DNA from 3 places in the Hydrogenophaga sp. 70-12 genome. Region 3 is predicted to be linked to each of the others. Evidence: predicted binding sites of a transcription regulator. Region 3 holds the regulator's gene; each other region holds the start of a gene.
What was found. Region 3 encodes FNR, which switches genes on or off when oxygen is low (the NO sensors DNR and NnrR bind a similar motif). Its sites were predicted from a motif close to TTGATNNNNATCAA; they were not measured.
Positions count from the first base shown of each region.

Region 1: BGO22_RS05450 (hemerythrin domain-containing protein) is a predicted target of FNR. The motif match lies at 6,372-6,385, and genes of this name have one in related genera.
Region 2: BGO22_RS10080 (universal stress protein) is a predicted target of FNR. The motif match lies at 5,996-6,009, and genes of this name have one in related genera.

Region 1 covers NZ_MKSS01000085.1:103-7,841, reverse strand. The annotation lists gene BGO22_RS05500 (NAD(P)/FAD-dependent oxidoreductase) at 1-963, shown strand, start outside; gene BGO22_RS05495 (LysE family transporter) at 979-1,608, opposite strand; gene BGO22_RS05490 (hypothetical protein) at 1,696-2,214, opposite strand; gene infA (translation initiation factor IF-1) at 2,343-2,594, opposite strand; gene minE (cell division topological specificity factor MinE) at 2,774-3,034, opposite strand; gene minD (septum site-determining protein MinD) at 3,038-3,853, opposite strand; gene minC (septum site-determining protein MinC) at 3,885-4,646, opposite strand; gene BGO22_RS05465 (Spy/CpxP family protein refolding chaperone) at 4,953-5,561, opposite strand; gene cueR (Cu(I)-responsive transcriptional regulator) at 5,607-6,089, opposite strand; gene BGO22_RS05455 (heavy-metal-associated domain-containing protein) at 6,089-6,286, opposite strand; gene BGO22_RS05450 (hemerythrin domain-containing protein) at 6,444-7,025, shown strand; partial or broken gene BGO22_RS05445 (aminotransferase class III-fold pyridoxal phosphate-dependent enzyme) at 7,029-7,739, opposite strand, start outside.
Region 2 covers NZ_MKSS01000166.1:5,297-13,035, reverse strand. The annotation lists partial or broken gene BGO22_RS10115 (4Fe-4S binding protein) at 1-246, opposite strand, end outside; gene ccoP (cytochrome-c oxidase, cbb3-type subunit III) at 287-1,198, opposite strand; gene BGO22_RS10105 (cbb3-type cytochrome oxidase subunit 3) at 1,224-1,361, opposite strand; gene ccoO (cytochrome-c oxidase, cbb3-type subunit II) at 1,374-2,000, opposite strand; gene ccoN (cytochrome-c oxidase, cbb3-type subunit I) at 2,011-3,459, opposite strand; gene ccoS (cbb3-type cytochrome oxidase assembly protein CcoS) at 3,538-3,675, opposite strand; gene BGO22_RS10085 (heavy metal translocating P-type ATPase) at 3,682-5,958, opposite strand; gene BGO22_RS10080 (universal stress protein) at 6,074-6,517, shown strand; gene BGO22_RS10075 (malonate--CoA ligase) at 6,555-7,739, opposite strand, start outside.
Region 3 covers NZ_MKSS01000023.1:168-3,839, forward strand. The annotation lists gene BGO22_RS01705 (sulfite exporter TauE/SafE family protein) at 1-602, opposite strand, end outside; gene hemN (oxygen-independent coproporphyrinogen III oxidase) at 611-2,008, opposite strand; gene fnr (fumarate/nitrate reduction transcriptional regulator Fnr) at 2,124-2,843, shown strand; gene BGO22_RS01720 (hypothetical protein) at 2,821-3,069, opposite strand; gene BGO22_RS01725 (hypothetical protein) at 3,071-3,361, opposite strand; partial or broken gene BGO22_RS01730 (FixG Ig-like domain-containing protein) at 3,381-3,672, opposite strand, start outside.

The DNA.
Region 1 (7,739 bases), on a different contig from region 3:
GTGCTGGCGCTGGGCAGCACCGCCAACCATTTCAACGTGCCCGGCGCGGCCGAGCACACCATGTCGCTCAACCAGCCGGCCGACGCCGAGCGTTTCCGCCAGCGCATGCTCAAGCTGCTGACGGCGGCCGAACTGCGCAAGAGCGCGGGCGTGGAGGCGGCGGTGCGCGTGGTCATCATCGGCGGCGGCGCCACCGGCGTGGAGCTGGCGGCCGAGCTGCGCGAGGCCAGCCAGGTGCATACGCGCTACGGCTTTCGCCGCCTCGACGGCCTGCGCGACGTGCAGCTCACCCTGATCGAGGGCGCGGACCGCATCCTGGCGCCGCTGCCGGAGCGCGTGTCGGCCTCGGCCACGGCCTTGCTGCGCGAACGCGCGGTGAACGTGGTCACGTCCTGCCGCGTGGCCGGCGTGGCGCCCGACGCCGTGACCGACACCGAGGGCCGCCGCTTTCCCGCCGACCTGGTGGTCTGGGCCGCGGGCATCAAGGCGCCGGCGCTGCTGGGCGAGCAGGGTCTGCCGGTGACCCGCTCAGGCCAGGTGGAGGTGGAGCCCGACCTGCGCGTGAAGGGCCAGGAGGCCATCCATGCGCTGGGCGATTGCGCGGCCTGCGTCCTGCCGGGTGGCGGCCTCGTGCCACCGCGCGCGCAGGCGGCGCACCAGCAGGCCAGCTACCTGGCCAAGCGCCTGCGCCAGCTGGCCGAAGGCCGCCCGCCCGGCCAGGCGCCATACCGCTACCACGACCACGGCTCGCTGGTGTCGCTGGGCACCCAGAGCTCGGTGGGCAGCCTCATGGGCAAGCTGTTCGGCCCGAGCTGGTTCGTGCAGGGCCTGTTGGCGCGGGTGATGTACACCAGCCTGCACCTGATGCACCACCAGGCGGTGCTGGGCACGGCGCGCACGGCCACGCTGGCGGTGGCGCGCTTCCTGGTGAAGCGCGCGACGCCGCTGGTGAAGCTGCACTGAGCGGCGGGGCGGCGCTCAGGCGCTGCGCTTGAACATCGCCAGCAGGCCGCCCGCGACCACGAACAGCGTGCCGAACACACGGTTGAGCGCGCGGATGTGCGCGGTCGACTTGAGCGTGCGCAGCAGGCGTGCGGCCAGCGCCGTGTAGCCCGCCATCACCACCAGGTCGGTGAAGCCCAGGGTCAGGCCGATCACCAGGTACTGCGGCGCCAGCGGCTGCGCCAGGTCGAGGAACTGCGGCACCACGGCCAGCAGGAAGACCGTGCCCTTGGGGTTGAGCGCGTTGATGATCCAGCCGCGCGCGATGAGGTCGCGCGCGCGCCGGCTGGTGGCCGCCTCGTCGCCGCTGGCCAGGGGCCGCGCGGGCGCCCGCCATTGCTGGATGCCCAGCCACACCAGGTAGGCCACGCCGGCCCACTTGACGACCAGGAAGGCGGTGCTGGACGCCGTGACCAGCGCGCCCAGGCCCACCGAGACCACCAGCATCTGCGTCCAGATGCCCAGCACCAGGCCCAGGGTGGTGAGGTAGCCGCGGCGGAAACCGTGCGAGAGCCCGGCGCTCATGGCGGCCACGGCACCCGCGCCCGGCGAGATGCTGATGGCCCAGGAGGCGGCGAAGAAGGCGAGCCAGGTGGCGAATTCCATGGTGGATGCTCGGTGGAAGGCGAAGCCGGTAATGCTAGCGCCAGGCGGTCGGCCCCGCGCGGCCATGGGTCGCCGCCCGGGCCCGATTCAGTGCAGGCGCAGCTTGAACTGCAGCACCACCGCGCCGTCCACGTCCTTCATCGAGGGAATGAGACCCAGGTTGACGCCGAAGCGCCGGCCTTCGATGGAGGCCATGGGCAGGGCGGCGAAAAAGGTGCCGCCGCGCTTCATCGCCGGGTAGCCATTCATGAGGCCGACCGCCGCGCCCAGCTTGACCGGGCCCAGGCTCCAGGGCTGCCAGTTGGCCGCCAGGTACTGGGAATGCTTGCCGACGCTGTTGTCGTACACACCGGCCATGTACGACAACTCGGGCGAAGTGCGCCACTCGATACCGAAGCCGAAGTTGCGCTCGTTGTGGTACTTGCTGCGGTCGAAGTGGCGCGAAAAGCCGCCCACGTTGATCCAGATCTGGGCCGCTGGGGTGGCCGGCGCCGGGGGCGCAGCCCCATCCGGGGCGGCAAGGGCCAGCAGCGGCAGGCCCAGCGCCAGCACCAGCACCGAACGGGCCGGGCACCGGCCAGACAAGCGGGGGAAACGCACCAACATGGTTGACCTCGAACACGGCGGCTCCGGTGGAGCCCTGGCCATGTTCTCGGCCGATCAGGCGGTGCGCTGAATGCCGCCGATCGGGCGCTGTACGGCCCGACCGTGACATGCTGATGACTTTCCTGGTCTCAGCGGCGGCGCGGCGTCGCCGGGCCTCGGCCTTCCAGGTGGCGGAAGTTGATGCGGCCTTTGGTCAGGTCGTAGGGCGACAGCTCCAGCGACACACGGTCACCCGCGAGGATGCGGATGTGGTTCTTCTTCATCTTGCCGGCGGAATAGGCAATGAGCTGGTGCCCGTTGTCCAGGGTGACGCGAAAACGCGTGTCGGGCAACACCTCGTTGACGATACCCATCATGTCGATCAGTTCTTCCTTGGCCATGCGGTTCCTTTCCAGAGACGGCCACGCGCCAACAAGCCATCGCGCGACCGCCGGGCGGCCACGGGGCAGGGGAGCGTGAAAAAGGCCATCAGGGCGATGGCCAGCGGCAGGCCCGGGGCGGGAGTCCGGGCGGGCGCGCTGAGGAGCGCGCGAAACCTGAGAATTCTACCGGCCTGGGCTCAACGGTGCTCGGGCAGCTCGATCTTGACCTCGAGCACGTCGAGGTTGTCCTGGCGCTCGAGCTGGACCTTGATGTCGTCGGGATTGATGCGGATGTACTTGCCAATCACCGCCACCAGCTCGCGCTGCAGCGCGGGCAGGTAGTCGGGCTCGGCGGCGCTGCGACCGGAACGCTCGTGCGCCAGGATGATCTGCAAGCGCTCCTTGGCGACCGAAGCGGTTTTTTTCTTCTCACCCAGCAGGAAAGACAGCAGGGACATGCCTTATTTCCCTCCGAACAGGCGCTTGAAGAAGCCGGATTTTTCGGCTTCGATGAAGCGCAGCGGCTTGTCCTTGCCGAGGAAGCGGTCGATCACGTCGCCGTAGGCCTCGGCCACGTCGCTGCCCTTGAGGTGGATCGCCGGCGTGCCCTGGTTGGACGCGGTCAGCACCGATTCGCTCTCGGGGATCACGCCGATCAGCGGGATGCGCAGGATGTCCTGGATGTCCTGCAGCGAGAGCATCTGGCCGTCGGCCACGCGGCTGGGGTTGTAGCGCGTGATGAGCAGGTGCTCCTTGATGGCTTCCTTGCCCTCGATGGCGCGGCGCGTCTTGCTGGAGAGCATGCCCAGGATGCGGTCGGAATCGCGCACGCTGGACACCTCGGGGTTGGTCACCACCAGGGCCTCGTCGGCGTAGTGCATGGCCATGAGCGCTCCGGATTCGATGCCGGCCGGCGAGTCGCAGACGATGTAATCGAAGCCCATGCCCGAGAGCTCGTCGAGCACGCGCTTGACGCCGTCTTGGTTGAGGGCGTCCTTGTCGCGCGTCTGGCTGGCGGCCAGGATGTACAGGTTGTCGACCTGCTTGTCCTTGATGAGCGCCTGGTTGAGGTTGGCCTCGCCCTGGATGACGTTGATCAGGTCGTAGACCACGCGGCGCTCGCAGCCCATGATGAGGTCGAGGTTGCGCAGGCCGACGTCGAAGTCGATGACCGCGGTCTTGTGACCGCGCAGGGCCAGGCCGGTGGCAAAACTCGCGCTGGTGGTGGTCTTGCCCACCCCGCCCTTGCCGGACGTGACGACGACGATTCGGGTCATGGAATGGCTCCGTGGATTCGGTGGTTCGGTTTCAGGTGGACAGGGCGTCGATGACGAGGCGGTCGCCGTCGGCAGTGCTGTGCAAGCGCACCTGGGCGGGCCGGCCCAGCAGGGCCTGCGGCAGCGGCACCTCGCTGGTGCGGTAGACGCCCGCGATGGAAATCAGCTCGGGCGCCATGGCCAGGGAAAAGATGCGCGCCTGCGCGTGGCCGCGCGCGCCGGCCATGGCCTTGCCACGCAGCGGGGCATAGACGTGGATGTGGCCATCGGCGATGACCTCCGCGCCTGGGTTCACCATGGCCATGACCACCAGGTCGCCACCGCGCGCGTAGACCTGTTGGCCGGAGCGCAGGGGCTTGTCGATGACCAGGGCGCCCGGCGCGGGCACCGGCGGAGGCGGCGCAACGGCCACCGGGGCCGCACTGGCGGACGGCGCCGGCGCGTGGCCCTGGCGGGTGAGCAGCGGCGCGTCGGCCAGCGGCAGGCCGGCGGCCTGGGCGGCGGCGCGCTGGGCCTCGCTGGCCGCGTTCACGGCCACCGGGCGCAGGCGGTGCGCGCGCAGCAACTCGCTCACCTGCATCAGGTCGGGCAGGGCTTGCTCGCCGCTCAGGCCTTGCAGGTCGATGAGCAGCGGGTCGTGGTCGAAAAACTCGGGCTGGTCGCCGTAGCGCTGGCCGAACTCGCGGCGCAGCAACTCCATGTCGCCCGACTTGAGCAGCAGCGCCAGCAGCGGCAGGTGAACGCTCTTGAGATCGAAGCTGGCGGGCGCTTGGCCGCCGAGGGACACGGGCATTGCGAAAGGCGGGCGGGCGAAAGCCGCGCAGTGTAGCAGCGGGTGCCGAGGCCTTTCGTGAGCAACTGTCACCAGACTTTGGAACAAAGCTGTGGGTAATTCTGGAACAAGCCATGACTTGTCCACAGGAACGGCGGGCATTCGCGGTTTGTCCCCATTCGGGGTTCACGTTTGGCCGGGTGCTTCACACAGACTTGTCAGGATCGAAAAATCCTTGTCGCCAAAGGACAAGGGGCGCTTGTCCACAGAAGACAGCGCCCCTTATCTACTACCACTAATTTAAGTAATTGATTCAGTAGGAAGAAGTCAGAGGCGGGGTTGGCGCGGTTCGCCATGGCTTTTGAAGCCCTGGCCGCCGTGCCCCATGCGGTCGAAACGCTCCATGGGGCCGCGATGGCCCGCATGGCGCATGCCGCCCAGGCCCATGCCGCGCTGCGCGTCGAAGGCCTTTTGCTGCGGGGGCGTGAGCTGGGCGTAGAAGCGGCGGATCGCATCGTGGCGTTGCGCCACCTGGCGGTCGCGCTCGGCCTTCAGGGCGTCCAGGCGGTCCAGGCGCTGGGGCGTGCTGAGCTTGGCCCAGTCCTCGCGGTTGGGGCGTTCACCCGCAGGCCGGGGGGTGGGCTTCATCTTCGCGACGAAATCGTTCCAGGCCGCTTCCTGTTCGGGGCGCAGCTGCAGGCTGTCCTTCAGGCGGGATTGGTGCTCGGCCATGCGCTGCTGCAGGCGCTCCATGCGCTGGGCGTGGCGCTGCGGGTCGTGGCGGGGGGCTTGCGCCTGGGGTTGGGCGGCGCTGGCGGCGGGGGCCGGCTGGGCCGGCGCGCCGACGCCTTGGGCGACGGCGGTGAAGGACAGGGCCGTGATGGCGGTGGCAGCGGCGGTGACGGCAAAGGCGCGGCGGCTGAACGAGGGTTTCATGGGCACTCCTTGGTACGGTGGGACCACCGGCTGGTGGCGTGGGTCTCACTGTGGGCGGGATCTGTGCAGCAAAGTGGCAGGCTCTGTGTGGTTCTTGTAAAGATCCTTGTCGGCGCCGCCGCCGAGGTCGTCCAGGATGGGGCAGTCGGGCCGGTCGTTGCCAGGGCAGCGGACCACCAGGTCTTCCAGGGTGCGGCGCATCGCTTCCAGGGCGGCGATGCGCTCGGCCAGGTCGCCGATGTGCTTTTGCGCGATGCGCTTGACGGTGTCGCTGCTGCGCCGCCGGTTGTGCCAGAGGTTCACCAGGTCGCGGATCTCGTCGAGCGTGAAGCCCATGTCGCGCGCGCGGCGGATGAAACGCAGCGTGTGCACGTCGGATTCGGCGTATTGGCGGTAGTTGCTGTCGGTGCGCCGCACCTCGCCGAGCAGGCCCAGGCCTTCGTAGTGGCGCAGCATCTTGGGCGAGATGCCGCTGAGCTGCGCGGCCTGGCCGATGTTGACTGGCCAGGCGGTGGTGCGGGTGTCCATCAGGCCGCCACCGCGTAGCCTTCTTCGCGGATGGCCGCAGCGATCTTCTCGCGCGACTGGCTGCTGTGCACCTCGACGCGGTTCTGTGGCCGGTCGATGCGCACCTCGGCTTGGGGGTCGATCTGCTTGATGGCGTTGGTGACGCTGCGTTCGCAGTGGCCGCAGGTCATGCCTTGCACGGTAAAGGTCTGGTTCATGGAGAGGCTCCTGTGTTGGGATAGAAGCATTCTCAAGCTTGACACGGTGTCAAGGTCAAGCGCGCGGTTTTGGGGCGCGGAGGCCTTGACCTGCATCAAGGCGCGTGCGGGCGTCGCGTGGGAAGCTGCGCGGGTTCCACCCTCGAGGAGATCCGCCATGAAATCCGACGCCCTGCGCACCGTCCGGGACGAACACGCCAGCCTGTCGGCGATGCTGCGCTCGATGCTGGTGATGATCGATCGAGGCCCCGAGACCGATGGCCCCGAGCGCTTCTTCGATGTGCTGCGGGCCATGCTGTTCTACATCGGCGAGTTTCCCGAGAAGCTGCACCACCCGAAGGAGTCGGACCTGCTGTTTCCACGCGTGGCGCGCGCCGCGCCGCACACGTTGGAGACCATCCAGCGCCTGGAAAAGGAGCACATGGGCGGCGAGGACCGCGTGCGCGAGTTGGTGCACCTGCTGATGGCCTGGGAGTACCTGGGCGAGCCCCGGCGCCAGGCTTTCGTGGACGAAGCCCAGGCCTACGTGCGCTTCTACCTGGCCCACATGAAGCTGGAGGAGCAGGTGGTGCTGCCGGCGGCGGAGCAACTGCTGGACGAAGCCGACCGCCGCGCGCTGGACGCCGCCTTCTCCAGCCATGTGGACCCGCTGAGCCCCGAGGGCCAGCGCGACCCGGCCTTTGACCGCCTGTTCACGCGCATCGTGCGGCTCGCGCCCTCACCCGTGGGCGTGGGCTGAGGTTCAGGTGGCGAGCGCCGCGAGCAGCTCGTCGAACACCGACAGCAGGCGTTCCACGTCGGCGGGCGTGGTGGCCGGGCTGGCAAGCATCATGCAGTGGAAGGGCGTGAGCAGCACGCCGCGGTTGAGCATGAACAGGTGGGTGAAGGATTCGAGCGCGCCCTGGGCGTGTTCACGAACGTCCTGGGCCTGGCGCGGGGTGCGCGGCATGAACTGCAGCTCGAGGCGGGCGCCGAGGCGCGTCACGGTCCAGGGCCGGTGGGCGGCGTGCAGGCGCTTGAGCAGGCCGTCCTGCAGCAGCGCGGCGATGGCCAGCATGTGCGCGTAGTTGGCCTCGGTGTGCAGGTGGGTGAGCGCCGCCTCCAGCGCGGCCAGGGTCAGCGGATTGCCCGACAGCGTGGTGCCGATGCCGCTGTGGCCTTCGGGTGCGCTGTCCTTGGCGCGCGCCATGCGCTGCGCGAGTTCGGCCGTCACGCCATAGACCGCGCAGGGCAGGCCGCCGGCCACGGCCTTGCCCACCACCAGGGCGTCGGGGTTCAGTTCGTGGGCGCGCGCGTAGCCGCCGAGCGCGGTGGAGAGGGTGTGCGTCTCGTCCACCACGAACAGCGTGCCGCGGCGGCGGCAGAGCTCGCGCGCGACGGGCCAGAAGCCCCGGTTGGGGGGCACCAGGCCGAAGTTGGTGAGCGCGGGTTCGGCCAGCAGGCAGGCCACGTC
Region 2 (7,739 bases), on a different contig from region 3:
CAGGATCAGGTCGAACAGGTAGAAGCGCCGCGCCTCCAGGTCGAACAGCACGGCCTGGCGGCCGTTCCAGGGCAGCCAAGCCAGGCCGTAGAACACCAGCTGCGTGGCCCACACGAAAAACCAGCGCCAGCGCGCGAACACGCCAGTGACCGAGCGCGACTGAATCTTCTCCTGCGCGGCATAGAGCGAAACGACGATTTCCTCGTCGTCGCCGGGCGGCGCGGGCTGGATCGGAATGGTCTTCATGTCGTCTGGCGGGCCCGACGCGCGGGCCGCCGCCGGGTCCTCAGGGTTTGGCGGGCCGGTTCGACAGGCCCCACACGTAGGCCGTCAGCACGCGGATCTGGTCGGCGTTGAGCAGCTGGTTCTGCGCCGGCATGCGGTTGTCGATGCCGTTGGTGATGGCGCGCACGATGGCCTCCTCGCCCCAGCCGTGCAGCCACACACCGTCGGTGAGGTTGGGCGCGCCCAGCGCGGTGTTGCCCTTGCCGTCCATGCCGTGGCAGGCCGCGCAGGCGGCGAACTTGGTTCGGCCCTGCGAGGCGCGCACGCGGTCGTGCGGGCTGTTGGACAGGCTGAGCACGTAGTGGGCGACGTTGCGCACATCGTCGGCGCTGCCCACGGCCGCGGCCATGGGCGGCATCACGCCGTGGCGGCCCTGGGTGATGGTGGTCTCGATGGCCGCGGGCTCGCCACCGTGCAGCCAGTCGCCGTCGGTGAGGTTGGGGAAGCCCTTGGAGCCGCGCGCGTCCGAGCCGTGGCACTGGGCACACTGGTTCATGAACAGGCGCTCGCCGATCGCCATGGCCTGCGCATCGCCGGCCAGGCGCTCGGGCGGCTGGTCGTGGAACTGCGCGTACAGCGGCGCGATGGCTTCCTGGTGGCGCTGCACCTCGACGGTGTGCTGGCCGCTGGACGTCCAGCCCAGCACGCCCGCGTAGCGGCCGTACATGGGGTACAGCAGGCCATAGGCCAGGGCGAAAACGATGGTGATGACGAACAGCCAGACCCACCAGCGCGGCAGCGGGTTGTTGAGTTCGCGCAGGTCGCCGTCCCACACGTGGCCGGTCGTGTTGTCCTGGCCCGGCTTGACCTTGGTGGTGCCGGCCACCCACAGCAGCACGCCGCAGGCCAGGATGCTGACCACCGTGATGGCGCCGACGTAGATGGACCAGAAGTCGCTGGTGAAATCGCTCATGATGGTTCCCGTGTGTGGGGGTGGCTCATTCGTCCTGGAACGGCAGGCGGGCCGCCTCGTCGAAGCGCTCGCGGTTGCGGCGCGACCAGGCCCAGGCCACGATGCCCAGGAAGACCAGCAGGCTGATGACGGTAACGATGGAACGCAGGGTGTTGATGTCCATGGCAGCCTCTCCTTATTTCAAGGCGGTGCCCAGCACCTGCAGGTAGGCGATGAGCGCGTCCATCTCGGTCTTGCCCTTCGCCGCCTCGCTGGAGGCGGTGATCTCCTCGTCGCTGTAGGGTGCGCCCAGGGTGCGCAGCGCCTTCATGCGCGCCGGCAGGCCAGCGGCGTCGACGGTTTTCTTCTCCAGCCAGCTGTAGGCCGGCATGTTGGACTCGGGCACCACGTCGCGCGGGTTGTTCAGGTGGATGCGGTGCCATTCGTCGCTGTAGCGGCCGCCCACGCGCGCCAGGTCGGGGCCGGTGCGCTTGCTGCCCCACTGGAAGGGGCGGTCGTAGACGAACTCGCCGGCCACCGAGTAGTGGCCGTAGCGCAGGGTCTCGGCCTGGAAGGGGCGGATCATCTGCGAGTGGCAGTTGTAGCAGCCTTCTTTCACGTACACGTCGCGGCCCGCGAGCTGCAAGGCGGTGTAGGGCTTGAGCCCTTCCACCGGTTGCGTGGTGGATTTCTGGAAGAACAGCGGCACGATCTCGACCAGGCCGCCGACCGAGACCACCAGGACGATCAGCACGATCATCAGGAAGTTGCTGGTCTCGATGCGCTCGTGCGTGAAGCCGGTGGGTTTGTCTTGTTGCGACATGCGATTCACCTCAGGCGTGGGCGGGTTGGGCGGCCGGAATGCGCACCGGCTCGATGCGGCCGTTGCGCGCCGTCATCACCGTGTTCCAGAGCATCACGCACATGCCGGCCAGGTACAGCAAGCCCCCGGCCAGGCGGATGACGTAGAAGGGGAAGGTCGCCTTGACCGATTCGACGAAGGTGTAGGTCAGGCTGCCATCGGGGTTGACGGCGCGCCACATCAGGCCCTGCATCACGCCGGCGATCCACATGGCGGCGATGTAGAGCACGATGCCGATGGTGGCGATCCAGAAGTGCAGCTCGATCGCGGGCACCGAGTACATCTTCTTCTGGCCGTACAGGCGCGGGATCAGGTAGTACATGGAGCCCATGGTCACCAGGCCCACCCAGCCCAGCGCGCCCGAGTGCACGTGGCCGATGGTCCAGTCGGTGTAGTGCGACAGCGCGTTCACCGTCTTGATGGACATCATCGGACCCTCGAAGGTCGACATGCCGTAGAACGAGAGCGAGACGATCAGGAAGCGCAGGATCGGGTCGTCGCGCAGTTTGTGCCAGGCGCCCGACAGCGTCATGATGCCGTTGATCATGCCGCCCCAGCTGGGCGCCAGCAGGATCAGCGAGAACACCATGCCCACGGACTGCGCCCAGTCAGGCAGCGCGGTGTAGTGCAGGTGGTGCGGACCCGCCCACATGTAGGTAAAGATCAGCGCCCAGAAGTGCACGATGGACAGCCGGTACGAATACACCGGGCGCTCGGCCTGCTTGGGGATGAAGTAGTACATCATCCCCAGGAAGCCGGCCGTGAGGAAGAAACCCACGGCGTTGTGGCCGTACCACCACTGCACCATCGCGTCCTGCACGCCCGCGTAGGCCGAGTAGCTCTTGGTGAGGCTCACCGGCAGGGCCGCGCTGTTGACGATGTGCAGCAGCGCCACGGCCAGGATGAACCCGCCGAAGAACCAGTTGGCTACGTAGATGTGGCGCACCTTGCGCAGGCCGATGGTGCCGAAGAACACCACCGCATACGCCACCCACACCAGCGCGATCAGGATGTCGATCGGCCACTCGAGCTCGGCGTATTCCTTGCCCTGTGTCATGCCCATGGGCAGCGTGATGGCCGCCAGCACGATGACCACCTGCCAGCCCCAGAAGGTGAAGGCGGCCAGACCGTCGGAGAACAGCCGGACCTGGCTGGTGCGCTGCACCACGTAGTAGCTGGCGGCGAACAGGCCGCAGCCGCCGAAAGCGAAGATGACCGCGTTGGTGTGCAGCGGTCGCAAGCGGCCGTAGCTGAGCCATTCGATGCCCAGGTTGAGGGCCGGCCAGGTGAGCTGCGCGGCGATGATCACGCCGACGAGCATGCCCACCACGCCCCAGAAAACGGTGGCCAGGGCGAACTGCCTGACCACCTTGTCGTTGTAGACCGTGGGGTCGGCGGATGCCTTGTTGTTGACGGCCATGCGGATACTCCTCTCGATGTTGCACCGGGAGTGTCCCGGCCCGGCGGCCGGACCGGCTTGACCTAGGTCAAGCCGGTGTCATTCCTCGTGGAGGATGCGTTCGCCTTCGCGCTCGACGCCGTCGAACTGGCCCGACTGCAGCGCCCACCAGAACACGCCGATGACGCCAAAGACGATGAGGACCGACAGCGGGATCAACAGGTACAGGACATCCATGGCGACTCAGCCTTTCGGTGCGGGTTCGGGGCGGCTCAGGCGCCAGGCGTTGCCGATGACCAGCAGCGAGCTGGCGGCCATGCCCAGGCCAGCCAGCCAGGGCGGCATCCAGCCGATCAGCGCCAGCGGCACGCAGACCGCGTTGTAGAGCGCCGCCCAGGCCAGGTTCTGGCGCACCACGCGCCGCGTGCGCCGGGCCTGCAGCAGGCTGTCCACCACGTCCATCACGCGCCCGCCCTGCACCACGGCGTCGCTGCGCGCCTGCGCCAGCGGCGCGGCGCGGCCGAGCGCGAAGGACGCGTCGGCCCAGGCCAGCACGGGGCCGTCGTTCAAGCCGTCGCCCACCATGGCGACGCGCCAGCCTTGGCGCTGCAGGGCCTGAACCTCGGCCAGCTTGCGCTCGGGCGTGGCCTCGGCCAGCACATGGTCCACGCCCACGGCCTGGCCAATGCGGTGGGCCTGCGAGGCGCGGTCGCCCGACAGCAGCCATGTCTGCATTCCCAGGGCGCGCAGGCGCTGCACGGCCACGCGCGCGTCCTCGCGCAGGCCCTCGCTGAGGGTGATGGTGGCCAGCCAGCCGTGCTCGTCGACCAGGTAGGTGCGCGGGCCTTCGGCGTCGTGCTCGGGCATGGCGCCGGTGAACAGGGGCGAACCGAGCTTGAGCCAGCGACCGTTGGCCAGGCGCGCGGAAATGCCCTGCCCCGGCTCCTCGTGCCAATCGAACAGGGGCTCGTCGGCCGGCGGAGCCGCCGCCGCGACGGCGCGCGCCACCGGGTGCAGCGAATCGCGCGCCAGCGCGGCCGCCAGCGCCAGCACCTGGGAGCGGTCGGCGCCGCTGCGCAGCAGCACCTCGCGCAGCATCAGGTGCTCGCGCGTCAGCGTGCCGGTCTTGTCGAACACCACGGCGTTCACCGAGGCCATGGACTCCAGGGCCTGCAGGCGGCGCACCAGCACGCCGCGGCGTGCCAACGCGCCGGCCGAGGCCAGCATGGCCGCCGGCGTGGCCAGCGACAGCGCGCAGGGACAAGTGACGATGAGCACGGCCACGGCGATGGCCAGGGCGCGCGAGGGATCGACCTGCCACCAGGCAAAGGCGGCGGCGGCGGCGGCCAGCATCACCAGCACCAGGAAGGGCCCGGCGATGCGGTCGGCCAGCACGGCCAGACGCGGCTTGTCGGTGGCGGCGCGCTCCATCAGCCGCACGATCTGGGCGTAGCGCGTGTCCACGCCCACGCGGTCGAGCCGCAGGCGCACCGGCCCGGCGAGGTTGAGGCTGCCGGCCACCAGGGCATCGCCGCAGCGCCGCGTCTGCGGGCGCGCCTCGCCGGTGAGCAAGGCCTCGTCGACCGAGGCGCGCGCGTCGAGCAGCACGCCGTCGCCAGGGAAGGCCTCGCCGGCGCGCACCCAGACCACGTCACCGGCCGCCAGCCGGCGCACCGAGACGGTTTCGCGCGCGCCGTCCGCGCGCTCGCGCTCGCAGGTGGCGGGCAGGCGGTTGATCAGCGCGTCCAGCGCGCCGGCCGTGCGCTGGCGCAGGCGCGCCTCCAGGTAGCGCCCGCCGAGCAGGAAGAACACGAACATCGTGAGCGAGTCGAACCAGACCTCATGCCCCCAGGGGCCGCTGGGGTCGAAGGTGGCGGCCGAGCTGGCGAGGAAGGTGACCAGGATGCCCACGGACACCGGTGTGTCCATGCCGACGCGGCGGGCCTTGAGATCGGCCCAGGCGCGTTCGAAGAAAGGGCCGCTGGCGAAGAACACCACCGGCAGGCTGATGACCCAGCTGGCCCAGCGCAGCAGCTGTTCGATGTCGGGCGGGATGTCGCCCGGCGCGGCCACGTAGGCGGGCCACGCGTACATCATCACCTGCATCATGCAGAAGCCGGCGACGAACAGGCGCCACAGGGCCTGGCGGGTCTCGCGCAGGCGCTCGTCGATGGACAGGGCCTGCTGCAGCGGCAGCAGGCGGTAGCCGCGGTCGCCCACGCGCCGGGCCACTTCCGACAGGCGCACCCGGTCGGGGTCCCAGCGCAGCTGGAGGCGGCGCGTGCCGGCGTGCACGCGAACCAGTTCCACGCCGGGCACGCTGTCCAGCGCGGACTCGATGGTGTCGGCGCAGGCCGCGCAGTACATGCCCTGCACCACCAGCACCGACTCGCGCTGCGCGTCCACCCCGTCCACGGGCTGGGTGAACGCGGCCTGCTCGACGGGGTCGTCGAGCACGGCGAAGTCATCGGTGACCGTGAGGGGGCCCCGGTGCTCGCTCGACCAGGTGGCGGAACTCATGGGGGCGTAGGGTACTCGCAAAGGCTGCGCCATCCCCTTGACGCAGGTCAAGCCGGGCGGTGCCGCCCGGGGGTAGCCTGGGGCTCCGTTTCATCATTCCATGAGGAGAAGAACCATGTACAAGCGCATCCTCGTCGCCACCGATGGCTCCAAGCTGTCCCAGAAGGCAGTGGAGCACGCCCTGTCCCTGGCGGACCTGACCGGGGCCGAAGTGGTGGCCCTGAAGGTGGTGCCGCGCTACCCGCAGACCTATTTCGAAGGCGGCGTGACCCTGGCGGCCTCCGAGGTGGCCCGCATCGAGAAGCAGTGGCAGACGGACGCCATGGACGCGGTGAACGCGGTCAAGGCGGCCGGGCAACTGCTGGAAGTGAAGGTCAAGCCGGTCACGGCCAAGGGTGACCTGATCGCGGAAGCCATCATCGCCACGGCCAAGAAGCAGAAGTGCGACCTGATCGTGATGGCCTCGCACGGGCGGCGCGGCATCAAGCGGCTGCTGCTCGGCAGCGAGACGCAGCAGGTGCTGACGCACTCGCACACGCCGGTGCTGGTGCTGCGCTGAGCCAGGCGCGGGCGCCGCCGGGCGCCCGCCCCCGCCTTCAGGCGAACAGTCCCTTGTACTGTTCGCGCAGCAGGTTTTTCTGCACCTTGCCCATGGTGTTGCGGGGCAGTTCGCTCACCACGAAGCAGCGCTTGGGGATCTTGAAGTTGGCCAGCCGCGCCTTCAGCGCCCCGATCAGCACCTCCGGGTCCGGCGCGCCTTCCGGGCGGGGGATCACGATGGCCACGCCCACCTCGCCGAAGTCGGGGTGCGGCACGCCCACCACCGCGCTCTCGGCCACGCCGGGCATCTCGTTCAGCGCACCCTCGATCTCGGCCGGGTAGACGTTGTAGCCGCCCGAGATGATCAGGTCTTTGCTGCGCCCCACGATGGTCACGTAGCCGCGCTCGTCGATGCGGCCCACGTCGCCCGTCTTGAAGTAGCCGTCGGTGGTGAACTCCTCGGCCGTCTTCTCGGGCATGCGCCAGTAGCCCGCGAACACGTTGGGCCCACGCACCTGGATGCCGCCGATCTCGCCCGTTTCCACCGGACGGCCCGCCTCGTCGACCACGCGCAGGCTCACCCCCGGCAGCGGGAAGCCCACCGTGCCGCCCCGGCGCTCGCGCTCGCCGTTGTGGCGCTCGTCGGGCGCGTAGGGGTTGGAGGTGAGCATGATGGTCTCGCTCATGCCGTAGCGCTCCAGGATGGTGTGGCCCGTGCGTTCCTGCCATTCGTTGAAGGTCTCGATCAGCAGCGGCGCCGAGCCCGAGACGAACAGCCGCATGCCCGCCACCCGTTCCCGCGTGAGCGCGGGCTCGGCCAGCATGCGCGTGTACAGCGTGGGCACGCCCATGAACACGGTGGCGCGCGGCAGCAGGCCAATGACGGCCTTGGGGTCGAATTTGTTGAGCCACAGCATGGCGCTGCCATTGATGAGCGCGCCGTGGATGGCCACGAACAGGCCATGCACATGGAAGATGGGCAGCGCGTGGATCAGCACGTCGCCCTTCTGCCAGCCCCAGTACGACTGCAGCACGCGCGCGTTGCTCAGCATGTTGCCGTGCGTGAGCATGGCGCCCTTGCTGCGCCCCGTGGTGCCGCTGGTGTAGATGATGACCGCGAGGTCGTCGGGCCCGCTGTGCGCCACGGCGTGGGTGTCGGCGTGGTGCGAGGCGCGCTCCAGCAGCGTGCCGCCGCGGTCTTCGCCGAGCGTGAACACGTGGCGCGTGCCGGCCTTGAACGC
Region 3 (3,672 bases):
GCCAGCCCCGCGAGCCGGATGCCCCAGGCGCCCGAGCGCGCCTCGCGCAGGCGCAGCAGCAACCAGGGCCCGGCGAACAGCGACACGGACGAGCCGATGGCGAACAGCGCCATCACCGCCGCGCCCTGCACCGCGTCGGCCGAGAGCGAGGCCACCAGCAGCGCCGAATAGAGCAGACCGCAGGGCATGAGCGCCCAGCCGAAGCCCAGCACCCAGGGCGCGCGCGGGCCCAGGCGGGCGATGGCGGGTTTCGCGCGGCGCCAGATGCCCTGGCCCATGCCGTCAACCCACGCCGGCTGGCGCGCCCGCCAGAGCAGCCAGGCGCCCAGCAGCAGGGCCGCGACGTGGAACATGGTCCACAGCGGCCGGATCACCTGCGTGTGCGCGCCCAGCCAGGCCAGCCCCTGCACCGAGCCCGCCGCCAGCGCTCCCACGCTGGCGTAGCCAGCGACGCGGCTGAACTGGAACGCCAGCAGCGCGCGCGTGCCGCGCTCGCCGGCCACACGGCCGATGCCCGCGCAGGCCGCGCCGCACATGGCGATGCAGTGCGGCCCACCCACCAGGCCCATGAGCAGCGCCGTGATCAGCAGTGAACCGGACATCGGTGCGCTCAGAGAATCCTTGAAAACCGCGCGCGGTCCTGGTCGGCCTGCAGGTGGCGGTCGAACACCATGGCGATCGCGCGCACCAGGTACCAGCCGGTTTCGGTCACCTGCACGCCCTGCTCGTCCATGGTGACCAAGCCCTCGTCCACGAAGGGCTCGAGCGCGCGCAGCTCGTTGGCGAAGTAACGGCGACTGTCGATCAGGTGCCCCAGGTCGATGGCCTCGAACTGCAGTTCGCCCTGGCACATCAGGGACATGATCACCGCACGGCGCAGCACGTCGTCGCGCGTGAGCGCCAGGCCACGCACGATGGGCAGGCGGCCCTGGTCGAGCAGGTCCACGTACTCGTCCAGGGTCTTGGCGTTCTGGCTGTAGGTGGCGCCCACCCGGCCGATGGCCGACACACCGAGCGCGATGAGGTCGCAATCGGGCTGGGTGCTGTAGCCCTGGAAGTTGCGGTGCAGCCGGCCCTGGCGCTTGGCCACGGCCAGGGCGTCGTCGGGAAGGGCGAAGTGGTCCATGCCGACGTAAACGTAGCCCGCCGCGCGCAGGATGTCCAGCGAGGCCGATAGCATGGCCAGCTTGTCGGCCGCGCCCGGCAACTCGGCCGCCACGATGCGCCGCTGCGGCTTGAAGCGCGCCGGCAGGTGCGCGTAGGCGTACAGCGCCACGCGGTCCGGCCGCAGGGCCTGCAGCTGCGCCAGCGTGCGCCGGAAGGACTCGGGCGTCTGCAGCGGCAGACCGTAGATCAGGTCCACGTTGACCGACTCGAAGCCGATCTGCCGCGCCGCGTCGACCAGCGCGAACACCTGCTCGGCCGGCTGCACGCGGTGCACGGCCTTCTGTACGGCGGGATCGAAGTCCTGCACACCGAAGCTCAGGCGGTTGAAGCCCAGGCGGTGCAGCGCGCGCAGGCGTTCGGCGCTCACGGTGCGCGGGTCCACCTCGATGGAGTACTCGCCGCCCGGCGCGAGCGCGAAGTGGCGCCGCAGCATGGCCATCAGGTCTTCCAGCTCGGCATCGCTCAGGAAGGTGGGCGTGCCGCCCCCCAGGTGCAGCTGGGACACCGACTGGCCCGCGCCCAGGTGCTCGATCTGCAGGTCCAGCTCGCGCGAGAGGTGGCGCAGGTACTCGGCGCCGCGCGAATGGTGTTTTGTAATAACTTTGTTGCAAGCGCAGTAGTAGCACACCGATTCGCAGAACGGGATGTGCACATACAGCGACAGGGGCAGCGCCATCGACCCGGCCCGCCGCTGTCCCAGCGCCAGACGGTAGTCCTGCTCGGTGAAGGCCTCCACGAAGCGGTCGGCCGTGGGATAGGAGGTATAGCGCGGCCCCGGAACGTCGAAGCGACGCAGCAGTTCATCGGGGATCACATGGCTCACGGCGGGTCCTTCTGGCATGGCCCCACTGTGCCGGCTGGCGGGCCCAGACGCCTTGATCCTGGTCAAGCGGCTCTGTGATCCCGAACCCAAAGGGGTATGCTCGCTCCCTGTCATGCACTCAGGAACGACGCACATGGACGCGCAACGCATCAAAGTGGCGTGCTCAAGCTGCAACCTTCGCGAACTCTGCCTGCCCATGGGCCTGAGCGCAGAGGAAATGGGCCAGCTCGACACACTGATTTCCTCCCGCAAGCGCGTCAAGCGCGGCGAAGCCCTGTTCTCCGTCGGCGATCGCTTCACCTCGCTCTACGCCGTGCGCTCGGGCTTCTTCAAGACCTGCGTGACCACCGCCGACGGGCGCGACCAGGTCACGGGTTTCCAGATGGCGGGCGAGATCATCGGCCTGGACGGCATCGTGAGCGACCACCATGCCTGCGACGCGGTGGCGCTGGAAGACGCCGAGGTCTGCGTGATGCCCTTCAACCAGGTCGAAGAGCTGTCGCGCCAGTTCACCCCGCTGCAACACCACGTGCACCGCATCATGAGCCGCGAGATCGTGCGCGACCACAGCGTGATGCTGCTGCTGGGCAGCATGCGCGCCGAGGAGCGGCTGGCGGCCTTCCTGCTCAACCTGGTGCAGCGCCTGCAGGCGCGTGGCTTCTCGCCGTCCGAGTTCAACCTGCGCATGACGCGCGAGGAGATCGGCAGCTACCTGGGCATGAAGTTGGAGACGGTGAGCCGCACCTTCTCCAAGTTCGTCGACGACGGCATCATCGACGTCAAGCAGCGCTACGTGCACATCAAGGACACCGAGGCGCTGCGGCGCATCGTCAATCCGCAGACCTGCTCCTGAGCGCTTCCTGCGGCGGCAAGGCCAGCCACAGGCTCAGGCTGCAGGCGACGGCCGTCACCGCCCAGAACACGAAGAAGGCCACCGTGTAGACGGCGGGGCGCGACCAGTCGAGCGCGACGCCCTGCCAGTGCAACTCGCCCGGGTCCACCACCGCGAACACCAGCATCTCCAACACGCCGGCCATCAGGAATGACGGCCAGCCCACCCACATCCAGCGGCGGCCCATGTCAGTGGCCACCCTCGCGGACCACGGGCGAGGCCGCGTGGTTGCGCGCCTGGTGCGCGGGCTGCAGGCCGATCAGCGCCTCGTCGCGCTGCGGGCCCTGCAGGCGGCGTGCCTGCTCCAGTGTGGCCTGGTAGGCGGCCTTGTCGAGCACCGGGTCGGCGCCCTCGATGGCGATGACGGCGGTGCCGATGGCCGCCACCACCACCACCAGCGGCCCGCCCACCACCAGCCACATGGGGCCCACGCGCCACCAGGGCTCGGGCGCGTCGGTGCTCATCGGATCGGGGTTCATGGGGTCTCCTGCGAAAGCGTCATCGGGGAACGAGGAAGGTGCTCTTCTCACGCACCCGCACGCGCTCGTCCTGGGCGGCGCGCACTTCGAACTGGATGGGGTGCGAGCCGCTCGCGGCCACGCCGGGCGGCACCTGGACCCGCGCGGCGACGGCGCGCACCTCGGCGGGCGCCACCTCCACACGATCGCCAGACGCCAGGGCGATGCCCGGCAGGCCCTCCACGCGCAGTTCGTAGGTCTGCGCCACCTCGGTGGCATTCATGATCTGCAGCCGGTAGACGTTCTCGACGCGGCCTTGCTCCACCTCGCGC